One region of the Candidatus Pantoea communis genome, then DNA from elsewhere that is predicted to be linked to it. Evidence: predicted binding sites of a transcription regulator. Region 1 holds the regulator's gene; each other region holds the start of a gene.
The links. The regulator PurR, encoded in region 1, represses purine synthesis genes. The targets are predictions, from matches to a motif close to CANGCAAACGTTTGCNTG.

Region 1 (3,145 bases):
ACGTCCGTCACCCATACCATCCCTAGGCAACCCAGGGCGAAAATCGTCAAACCTGCCAATAAAATGGGTTTACGTCCAAAGCGATCTGACAACGGTCCCCAGAATACCTGGGCGCAGGCAAAACCACCGAGAAACAGACTGAGGCTGGCGCTGATGGTGCCCGGCGCGGTGGCGAAGTCACGCTGCATATCGCCAAAGGCAGGCAGATACATATCCGTAGCGAGGAAGCCGAGCATGCTGAGCACGGCAAGATAGGGCATAAATCCTTTTGACGACAACATAGTAATTCTCATTGGCAGATTGAACGTCGGGGAGTGTAAAAGAGTGCGTCATTCTTTGTGAAACGCTAATATTTGCGCAGTGCTATTAAAATTTTTGAAGGCAAAAGTATGTGGTCTGAGTATGCGCTGGAAGTAGTGGACGCCGTCGCGCGCAATGGCAGTTTCAGCGCAGCGGCGCAGGAATTACATCGCGTGCCCTCTGCCGTCAGCTATACGGTGCGTCAGCTGGAAACCTGGCTGGCCGTGCCGTTGTTTGAGCGTCAGCACCGTGAGGTGGTGTTAACCCCGGCGGGCGAGCATTTTGTGCGGGAGGGGCGATCTGTTATCAAAAAAATGCTGGCAACCCGCAGGCAGTGCCAGCAACTGGCGAATGGCTGGCGCGGACAGCTCAGTATTGCCGTGGATTGCATTGTAAAACCCCAGCGTACCCGACAACTGGTAAAGGATTTTTACCGTCATTTCCCGGATATGGAATTGATCATCAGCTACGAGGTATTTAACGGTGTATGGGATGCCTTAGCGGACGGGCGGGTCGATGTGGCGATTGGCGCCACCCAGGCGATCCCGGTGGGTGGACGTTTTGCCTTTCAGGATATGGGTGCTCTAAACTGGCGTTGTGTGGTCAGTCCTGATCATCCTCTGGCCGCGAGTGCCGATCTCAACGAAGAAGCGCTGCGTGCCTGGCCATCGCTGGTACTGGAAGATACCTCTCGCGCATTACCACGACGCATGACCTGGACATTGGATAATCAGCGGCGTTTAGTGGTGCCAGAGTGGGAAACAGGGATGGATTGTTTGCAGGCGGGATTGTGCGTGGGCATGGTGCCGGGCCACCTGGCGCGGCCATTATTGGATAGGGGGGCGTTGGTCGAGCTATCACTGCCGCAGCCGTTTCCGGAAAGTCCCTGCTGCGTCAGTTGGTCAGAACAGCGTGCGTCACCCGCGCTGGAGTGGTTACTCGCCTATCTTGGCGATGCTGAAACGCTGAACCACGAGTGGCTCAGCGAAAATCAGCTTTAACGGCGGTAATCACGGAATGGACCGTCCGCCACGGAGCGACGCTCAATCAGTGTAGGCTGGACCTCAATGGTTTGCGGCTCTTCGCGTTTGCTGGTGATGCGATCCAGCAGCATTTCCAGCGCTTTTTTGCCCAACTCCGCTTTCGGCTGGTGAACTGTGGTGAGCGCAGGGGTGAAGTAGCGCGCGTTGCGCACGTTATCATAGCCAATCACGGAGATGTCCTGCGGCACGCGCAGTCCCATCTCATCGGCGGCACAGATCGCGCCCATCGCCATGATATCGCCCCCGCAGAACACGGCGGTCGGACGCTGTTTCTGATTAAGGATCTGCTGCATCGCCTGATAACCCGATTCTGGCTCGAAGTCGCCCTGAACAACCCATTCCGGCCGCACGGTCACACCGCCTTCGCTCATCGCCTGCAGGAAGCCCGCATGGCGCCCGCCGCCGGTGTTGCGCTCCATTTGACCCGGAATCGCACCGATATCTCGGTGACCGCGCTCGATAAGGTAGCGTCCAGCCAGGTAACCCCCCTGGAAGGCGTTATCCTGTACGGTATCGGTGAAGTCGCCGCGAGAGGCGCCCCAGTCCATCACGACCATCGGAATGTTGCGGTTCTCTTCCAGCATCTGCAGCAAATCGTCAGGATACTCTGAGCACATGACTAACAGACCATCCACACGCTTTTGCGCCATCATCGACAGGTAAGCGCGCTGCTTTTGCAAATCGTTATGTGCGTTGCCCAGAATCAAGGTATAGCCGCGTTCGAAACAGTGGTTCTCAACCGCTTCGATAATTTCGGCAAAGTAGGGCGCTTCGCTGGAAGTGGCTAACAGTCCCAGCGTTTTGGTGTGATTCACCTTCAAACTACGCGCAACGGCGCTCGGCGAATAGTGCAGCTCTTTAATCGCTTCCCATACGGCGTTACGCGTTTCCTCTGCAACAAAACGCGTTTTGTTGATGACATGCGAAACGGTGGTGGTAGATACACCCGCGCGTTTCGCTACATCTTTAATTGTTGCCATGAAAAAGGTACTCCCCGGCTTATCGCAACTTACTGATAAGTATTTTGTTAAACGTTTGCGTCTGCGAAGGGTTTTATGCCCTAAAGGGGGGGGCAAATCTGCCGTTTCAGGCAGGGAAAATCACTTCAGCAGGCTGTAAATACAGCATGCGCAAAAATCAGTTGCGCAACGAAAGGCGGCGATTCTAGCAAGCCAGCGCGGATAAGACGAGATTTTTGCCCACCGCTGTGCGAAAATTGTTTTAACCCTAATAAATGTGTGACTAAGGAGTAGTGATGAGTACAGATTTAAAGCTGGCGCTAATGACCACGGTTGGCGCACTGTTGATGATTATTGCGTTTAGCTTCACCGCCATTCTTCATTAATTCAAAGCGCATCAATAAAAAAAGCCGGCACTGATTAAGCGTCCGGCTTTTTTTGTGGCGAGAGCCACAGGATGTTGCGCAACAATTAGCGAATAGTTTTTGGAGTCATCATACGGCGCGCACCGACATAGTGTTTCTGCCAGTAGTCTTCGCCCAATGCGCTAATCTGAATGTCTTTACCGGTGCGGGGTGACTGAATAAATTTACCGTTGCCGAGGTAAACGCCCACATGATCGGCAGTCCCGCGATTATTGATGCGGAAGAATACCAAATCCCCTTTCTCCAGCATCTCACGCTTAATGGGCGCGGCATCGTGCAGGTGATACATCTCATTCGCCGTGCGTGGGAATTTGTATTTGACGAGATCTTTATAGGCATACCAGACCAAACCACTGCAATCGAAACCGGTATGGGGTGAGGTGCCACCCCACTGGTAAGGCTTGCCCAGTTGTCCCAT
Region 2 (3,145 bases), on a different contig from region 1:
GTGCCCACGTTCAGCCTGCGCCATTCACCCGCAAAGAGGCGGCCAATCACCAACGAGCCGAAGCCGAGCATGATGCCAGTCACGATGTTGCAAGTCAGGACGATGAACACGGCAGTGACCAAACCCGACATCGCATCGACAAAGTCATTGAAGTCAATCTTCGCCACGTTGCTCAGCATCAGCAGGCCAACGTACATCAACGCTGGCGCCGTCGCGTAGGCCGGAACCAGATAGGCCAGCGGGGACATAAACAGAATTAACAGGAACAACAGACCGACGACAATCGCTGTCAGGCCAGTTTTACCGCCCGCTGCCGTTCCGGCTGCCGATTCGATATACACCGCCGCAGGCGAAGCACCGACTAAACCGGCAAACAGGCTGCTGACGGAGTCGGTGGTCAACGCGCGGCCACCGTTAATGATCTGGCCGTCTTTATCCAGCAGATTCGCCTGGCCCGCCACTGCACGAATGGTGCCGGTGGCATCAAATACCGCGGTCATCACCAGCGCCAGCACACTTGGCAGCACCACCGGTTGCAGCGCCCCCATGATATCGAGACTAAACATCGCGGATTGGCCGTTGGCATCCTTCAGGCTCGGCATAGCGAATAGCCCCTGATAGGTGACAGCCGGATCAAAGATCAGACCCACCACAGAAATCGCTACGATGGTCAGCAAAATTCCGCCTGGCACACGACGTTTTTCCAGACCAAAGATGGCCGCCAGCCCGATCAGCGCCATAATCACCGGGAACGAGGTGAAGTGGCCGAGTGCCACCGGCAAGCCCGGCGCTGGGTTCTTCACAACCAGGCCAATACCATCGGCCGCAATCAGCAGCAGGAACAAGCCAATACCGACTCCCGTGCCGTGCGCCACGCCCATCGGCAGGTTACGCAAAATCCAGGCGCGAATCCCGGTGACCGAAATCAACGTGAACAGCAAGCCCATCAGGAATACCGCGCCAAGGGCAACCGGGACGCTAATGTGCTGGCCCAGCACCAGGCTAAACGCGGTGAAGGCGGTCAGGGAAATCGCACAGCCGATCGCCATGGGCAGGTTGGCCCACAATCCCATGATGATCGAACCAAAGCTGGCGACCAGGCAGGTCGCTACAAACACGGCAGTCGGCGAGAAGCCGGCTTTACCCAGCATACCCGGTACGACAATGACGGAGTAAACCATGGCTAAAAAGGTGGTTAGCCCCGCCAAAATTTCCTGACGCACGCTGCTGCCGCGTGCCGAGATGTTGAACCAGGCGTCCAGTTTTCCACTGGCCGGGCGTGAGTCGCCAGACATAGTAAATCCTCTGCGTTTTTTAAGATGTAATGAGCCCCACGGCCCGCGTTTGCGCATCATCCTGGTGAAGGTTCTCAAAGAGAAAAGAGGCAAACGTTTACGTGGCCGCGTATTCCAGGTCGTAAAAGGGGGACACGGAAAAAGGCAAACGATTATCTGGCGTTTGCTATGGGGTTTTCAACTACTAATCGATTATCAGGCAGGATAAAGCGCAGACTGGCGCGGGTTAACAATGTGGTTACACTGCTTTTGGCGAAACTTAAGGGGTCGGAACTGGCTGGAAAATATTGGTTTTTTCAATTTATCGCATAGTTTTCCACTCCAACTGCACCCGAAGTACGAGGTTGCTGCAACTTGAAGCGATGATCAACTTGAAGCCCAAGAAAGGCCAGCCCGAAGAGCAAAGCGTCCGTGTGATGAATGTATGGAAAATCGCGACCCATTCCATTCATCGCATAATTTTCTCACCAACGGCACCAAAGGTATGAGGTTGCTGCAACTTGAAGCGATGATCAACTTGAGGCCCAGCAAAGGCCCGCCCGAAGAGCAAAGCGTCCGCGCCATGGACGGCGCGGCCGATCTGCATGGATGCGTTATTCCTTTGCGATCGGGCGGGCCTTTGATGGGCATGGCAATCAACTCACAGCGATAATCCACAGCACCCAACCCACAACGACTAACCCACAGCACTCAACCTATAGTACCCAACTCACAGCACCCAACCCACAGCACTGCAGCGACAAACTAACTAAACGTAATCGCCCCGCCCTGCTCAATCGCGCGTTGCCAGGCAGCACGTTGCTGCATCGATTCCAGCCAGCGTGCGGTGGCCGGCATCTCTTTCAACGATCCCCGCACTTGCAACGCCAGCAGCGGGAAACTCATCTGCACATCGGCGATGCTAAACCGTGACCCGGCGAAATAACGATGCTGGCTAAGATGCTGCTCAATCACGTCGCCGTGCAGTTTTAGCTGCTTGTTCAACCAGGCCTTCTGAATCCCTTTGCTCAACGCCACGCCTGCCGGACGTAAAATCCACGGCACCGGCTTCTTCCCGAGTTGCCCAAACACCAGCTTCATCACCAGCAATGGCATCAGCGACCCTTCTGCGTAATGCAGCCAGTAACGCGCCTGAATCTGTTCATCCTCGTCCGTGATGGCGAACAAATGCTCGCTGTCATATTTCTGCTGCAGATATGCCAGAATCGCCCCTGACTCGGCGATCACCCGATTGCCATCGGTAATCACCGGCGACTTCCCCAACGGGTGAGTTTTCTTTAATGACTCTGGCGCCAGCAGCGTGTCCTCGCGCTGATAACGTTTAATTTGATACGGCACCGACAGCTCTTCCAGCAGCCACAACACGCGATGCGAACGGGAATTTTCCAGATGGTGAACGGTAATCATGCGGTTTTCCTTGCCGGTCAAAGTCTCCCGGCAAGTATAGCGGATTAACCTTTGTGCTCGTCTTGCTCAGGATCGAGTAACACCGCCCCCGAACCTTGCTGTGCCAGACGGTCACCGGGATTGCGCAGTGGACAATCGCGCATCGATAAGCAGCCACAGCCAATACACCCGTCCAAATCGTTGCGCAGACGCGTCAGGGTTTCGATACGCTTATCCAGCTCTTCACGCCAGTGCTGCGTCAGCGCATCCCACTCCTGCGTCGACATACGCTTGTTGGCTGGTACATGCATCAAACTGTCGCTGACAGTGGCCAGCGGAATACCGATGCGCTGCGCAATCTTGATAATCGCCACACGGCGCAGCACATCGCGGCTGTAACGCCGTTGATTGCCGCCATTGCGCGAACTGAAAATTAAACCTTTGGTTTCATAAAAGTGCAGCGC
Region 3 (3,145 bases), on a different contig from region 1:
CAATCTTAGGTTCGACCGCCGGGTAACCGGCGCCCAATTCGGCTTCCAGCGCCGACTGCTGAGCGATGCGCTTCTCCTGCTCCTGCAGATATCCCACCAGACTGATCTGATACTTACGGATGTTCTCGACATAGTTGTAAGCTTCATGGCCGCGCGCGTAACCGTAGGAGGTTTGCGCGTAATAACGCTTCTGGCTCAGCATCGGCAGACGCTGTTTGACATCGGCCCAGCTATCAGGATTACCGCCTTGTTTGGCCGTCAGCTTGCGGGCATCCAGCATGTGCGCATAGCCCATGTTATAGGCCGCCAATGCAAACCAGATGCGCTCATCATCAGGAATGGTGTCCGGCACCTTCTCCATCATACGTTGCAGGTATTCGCTGCCGCCGCGGATGCTCTGCTCAGGATCGAGGCGATCGTTCACATCAAGGCTGTCAGCGGTGTTACGCGTCAACATCATCATGCCACGCACGCCGGTCGGTGAGGTCGCCTGCGGATTCCAGTGCGACTCCTGATAAGAGATGGCTGCCAGCAGACGCCAGTCCATGCTCGCCGCGTATTTCTCAAACAGCGGTTTGATATCCGGCAACGTGTTATCAATCGCGCGCAGGAAGGTGCGGGTATCCACGTAATCAAAAGTGCCAACGTGACCGAGATACTTCTCTTCGAGGCGCGCCATTGTGCCTTCTTCGCCCATCTGGCTGTAGAAGTCGAGCATTGCCGCATTCAGACTGTCATCATCATTGCGTGGCAGATACCAGGTGACCGGTTCTTCATCGGTGATGTCGAATGCTACGGCCAGCTGCGGATGGATGCGCTGCAATAAGCCGATGGTGACCGAATCGCCCACGGTGTAATCCAGCTTGCCGTCGGCGACGGCTTCCAGCAGCGCTTTCTGTCCCTGATCGGTAGAAATCGCCCAATCGAGATCGGGATAGCTGTCAGCTTTTGCGGAACGTAAAGTTGACAGATATGCCGAACCGGACTGCACAATCAGGCGGCCTTTCAAATCGCCGAGATTCTTCGGCCGTGGCTTATCAATGCGGTACACCAACTGCTGCGAAACAGAGTAGTAGCTCGGTCCACTTTGATAGTGGGCAAGGCGTTCACCGTTGTAGATCAGCCCAGCTGCGAGCAAATCCGCCTTACCATCATCCAGATCGTCAAACAGATCGCCGAGGTTCGGACGCACCGTAACCTCAAGTTTGACGCCAAGATAATCGGCGAAGCGTTTCGCCAGCTCGTAATCCATACCGGCTGGTGCATTATTGATGGTGTAGTAAGTCAGCGGGGAGTTGACGGTACTGATGCGCAGCACTCCACGTGATTTAATCTGTGATAACGCGTCTTTTCCGCCCCCGTACCAGGGGATGGAAGGCCACAGTGCCAGCGCAAGTAGCACGGTGATCAGACCGATAAACAGATAGTTTATTTTCAGGCGTTTCAAATAGTTGTCTCGTAATGGCTCACAGGCCTCTGTCTTTTAAAGGCAGTATTTGTGTTGTTTTTACTCCCAGAGCGAGGGGCATTTTGCGCAACAAAGTGCAGCAGGGCAACTTATATAGCAAGAATTGTGCAAAATTCAGCCAAATGCTGAGTGCCAGATTTTATGCGCAAACGGTTTCGTAACCCGTGCTGTTTCTCTATAATACCGCCCGTTTTCCCCTGTTGCGCCCAATGAAGCGTCGCCCGGCGCTTCGAAGACGAGAGATCTTTGATGATGGAAATTCTGCGTGGTTCGCCCGCTCTGTCGGCATTTCGTGTAAACAAACTGCTGACCCGCTTTCAGGACGCTCACCTGCCAGTGAGTGATATTTACGCCGAGTACGTCCATTTTGCCGATGTCAGTGCACCGCTCAGTGCGGATGAACATGCCCGCCTGCAACGTCTGCTGAAATACGGTCCTTCTCTCGCCGAGCACGCGCCACAAGGGCGTCTGTTACTGGTGACGCCGCGTCCCGGCACCATTTCTCCGTGGTCATCAAAAGCCACCGATATCGCGCACAACTGCGATCTGCCCCAGGTTATCCGCCTCGAACGCGGTATGGCTTTCTATGTGCAGGCGCCGCAGCTGACGGAAGCGCAATGGCAACAGTTGGCTAGCCTGCTGCATGACCGCATGATGGAGACCGTGTTCGGTGACCTGAATGATGCGCAGCAGTTGTTCGCACACCATGAACCACAGCCGCTGAAAAGCGTTGATGTGCTGGGTGCCGGTCGCATTGCACTGGAACAGGCCAACACCACGCTGGGCCTGGCACTGGCCGATGACGAAATCGACTATTTGCTGAATGCCTTCACCAAACTGGGCCGCAATCCGAACGACATCGAGCTCTATATGTTTGCTCAGGCAAACTCAGAGCACTGCCGTCATAAAATCTTCAACGCCGACTGGATTATCGACGGTGAAAAACAGCCGAAGTCGCTGTTTAAAATGATCAAAAACACCTTTGAACACAATCCTGAGCACGTTCTGTCTGCTTATAAAGACAACGCCGCGGTAATGGAAGGTTCAAAAGTGGGCCGCTTCTACGCCGATGCGCAGAAGGGCGAATACACCTTCCATCAGGAAGAGGCGCATATCCTGATGAAGGTGGAAACCCATAACCACCCCACCGCGATTTCGCCGTGGCCAGGTGCTGCGACCGGTTCCGGTGGTGAAATCCGTGATGAAGGCGCAACGGGACGTGGCGCGAAGCCGAAAGCGGGCCTGGTCGGTTTCTCCGTTTCCAACCTGCGTATTCCGGGTTTTGAACAGCCGTGGGAAGAAGATTTTGGTAAGCCGGAGCGTATTGTTACCGCGCTGGATATCATGACTGAAGGCCCACTGGGCGGCGCAGCGTTCAACAACGAATTTGGCCGTCCGGCACTGAACGGATACTTCCGTACTTATGAAGAGCGCGTGAACAGCCATAATGGCTCAGAACTGCGTGGCTACCATAAGCCGATCATGCTGGCGGGCGGTATTGGTAACATCCGTGCTGACCACGTGCAGAAGGGTGAGATCGTCGTCGGCGCGAAACTGATCGTGCTCGGCGGACCCGCGATGAACATTGGCCTCGGTGGCGGAGCAGCCTCTTCAATGGCCTCTGGGCAGTCTGATGCGGATCTGGATTTTGCATCTGTCCAGCGTGACAACCCGGAA

Region 2: F3J37_RS13710 (NCS2 family permease) is a predicted target of PurR. The motif match lies at 1,382-1,399, and genes of this name have one in related genera.
Region 3: purL (phosphoribosylformylglycinamidine synthase) is a predicted target of PurR. The motif match lies at 1,611-1,628, and genes of this name have one in related genera.

Annotation. Positions count from the first base shown of each region.
Region 1 covers NZ_VWXC01000001.1:472,398-475,542, reverse strand. The annotation lists gene punC (purine nucleoside transporter PunC) at 1-281, opposite strand, end outside; gene punR (DNA-binding transcriptional activator PunR) at 390-1,301, shown strand; gene purR (HTH-type transcriptional repressor PurR) at 1,298-2,323, opposite strand; gene cydH (cytochrome bd-I oxidase subunit CydH) at 2,599-2,688, shown strand; gene F3J37_RS02465 (C40 family peptidase) at 2,774-3,145, opposite strand, start outside.
Region 2 covers NZ_VWXC01000009.1:120,671-123,815, forward strand. The annotation lists gene F3J37_RS13710 (NCS2 family permease) at 1-1,295, opposite strand, end outside; gene F3J37_RS13715 (hypothetical protein) at 1,720-1,947, shown strand; gene F3J37_RS13720 (glutathione S-transferase family protein) at 2,040-2,702, opposite strand; gene soxR (redox-sensitive transcriptional activator SoxR) at 2,747-3,145, opposite strand, start outside.
Region 3 covers NZ_VWXC01000024.1:63,819-66,963, forward strand. The annotation lists gene mltF (membrane-bound lytic murein transglycosylase MltF) at 1-1,447, opposite strand, end outside; gene purL (phosphoribosylformylglycinamidine synthase) at 1,718-3,145, shown strand, end outside.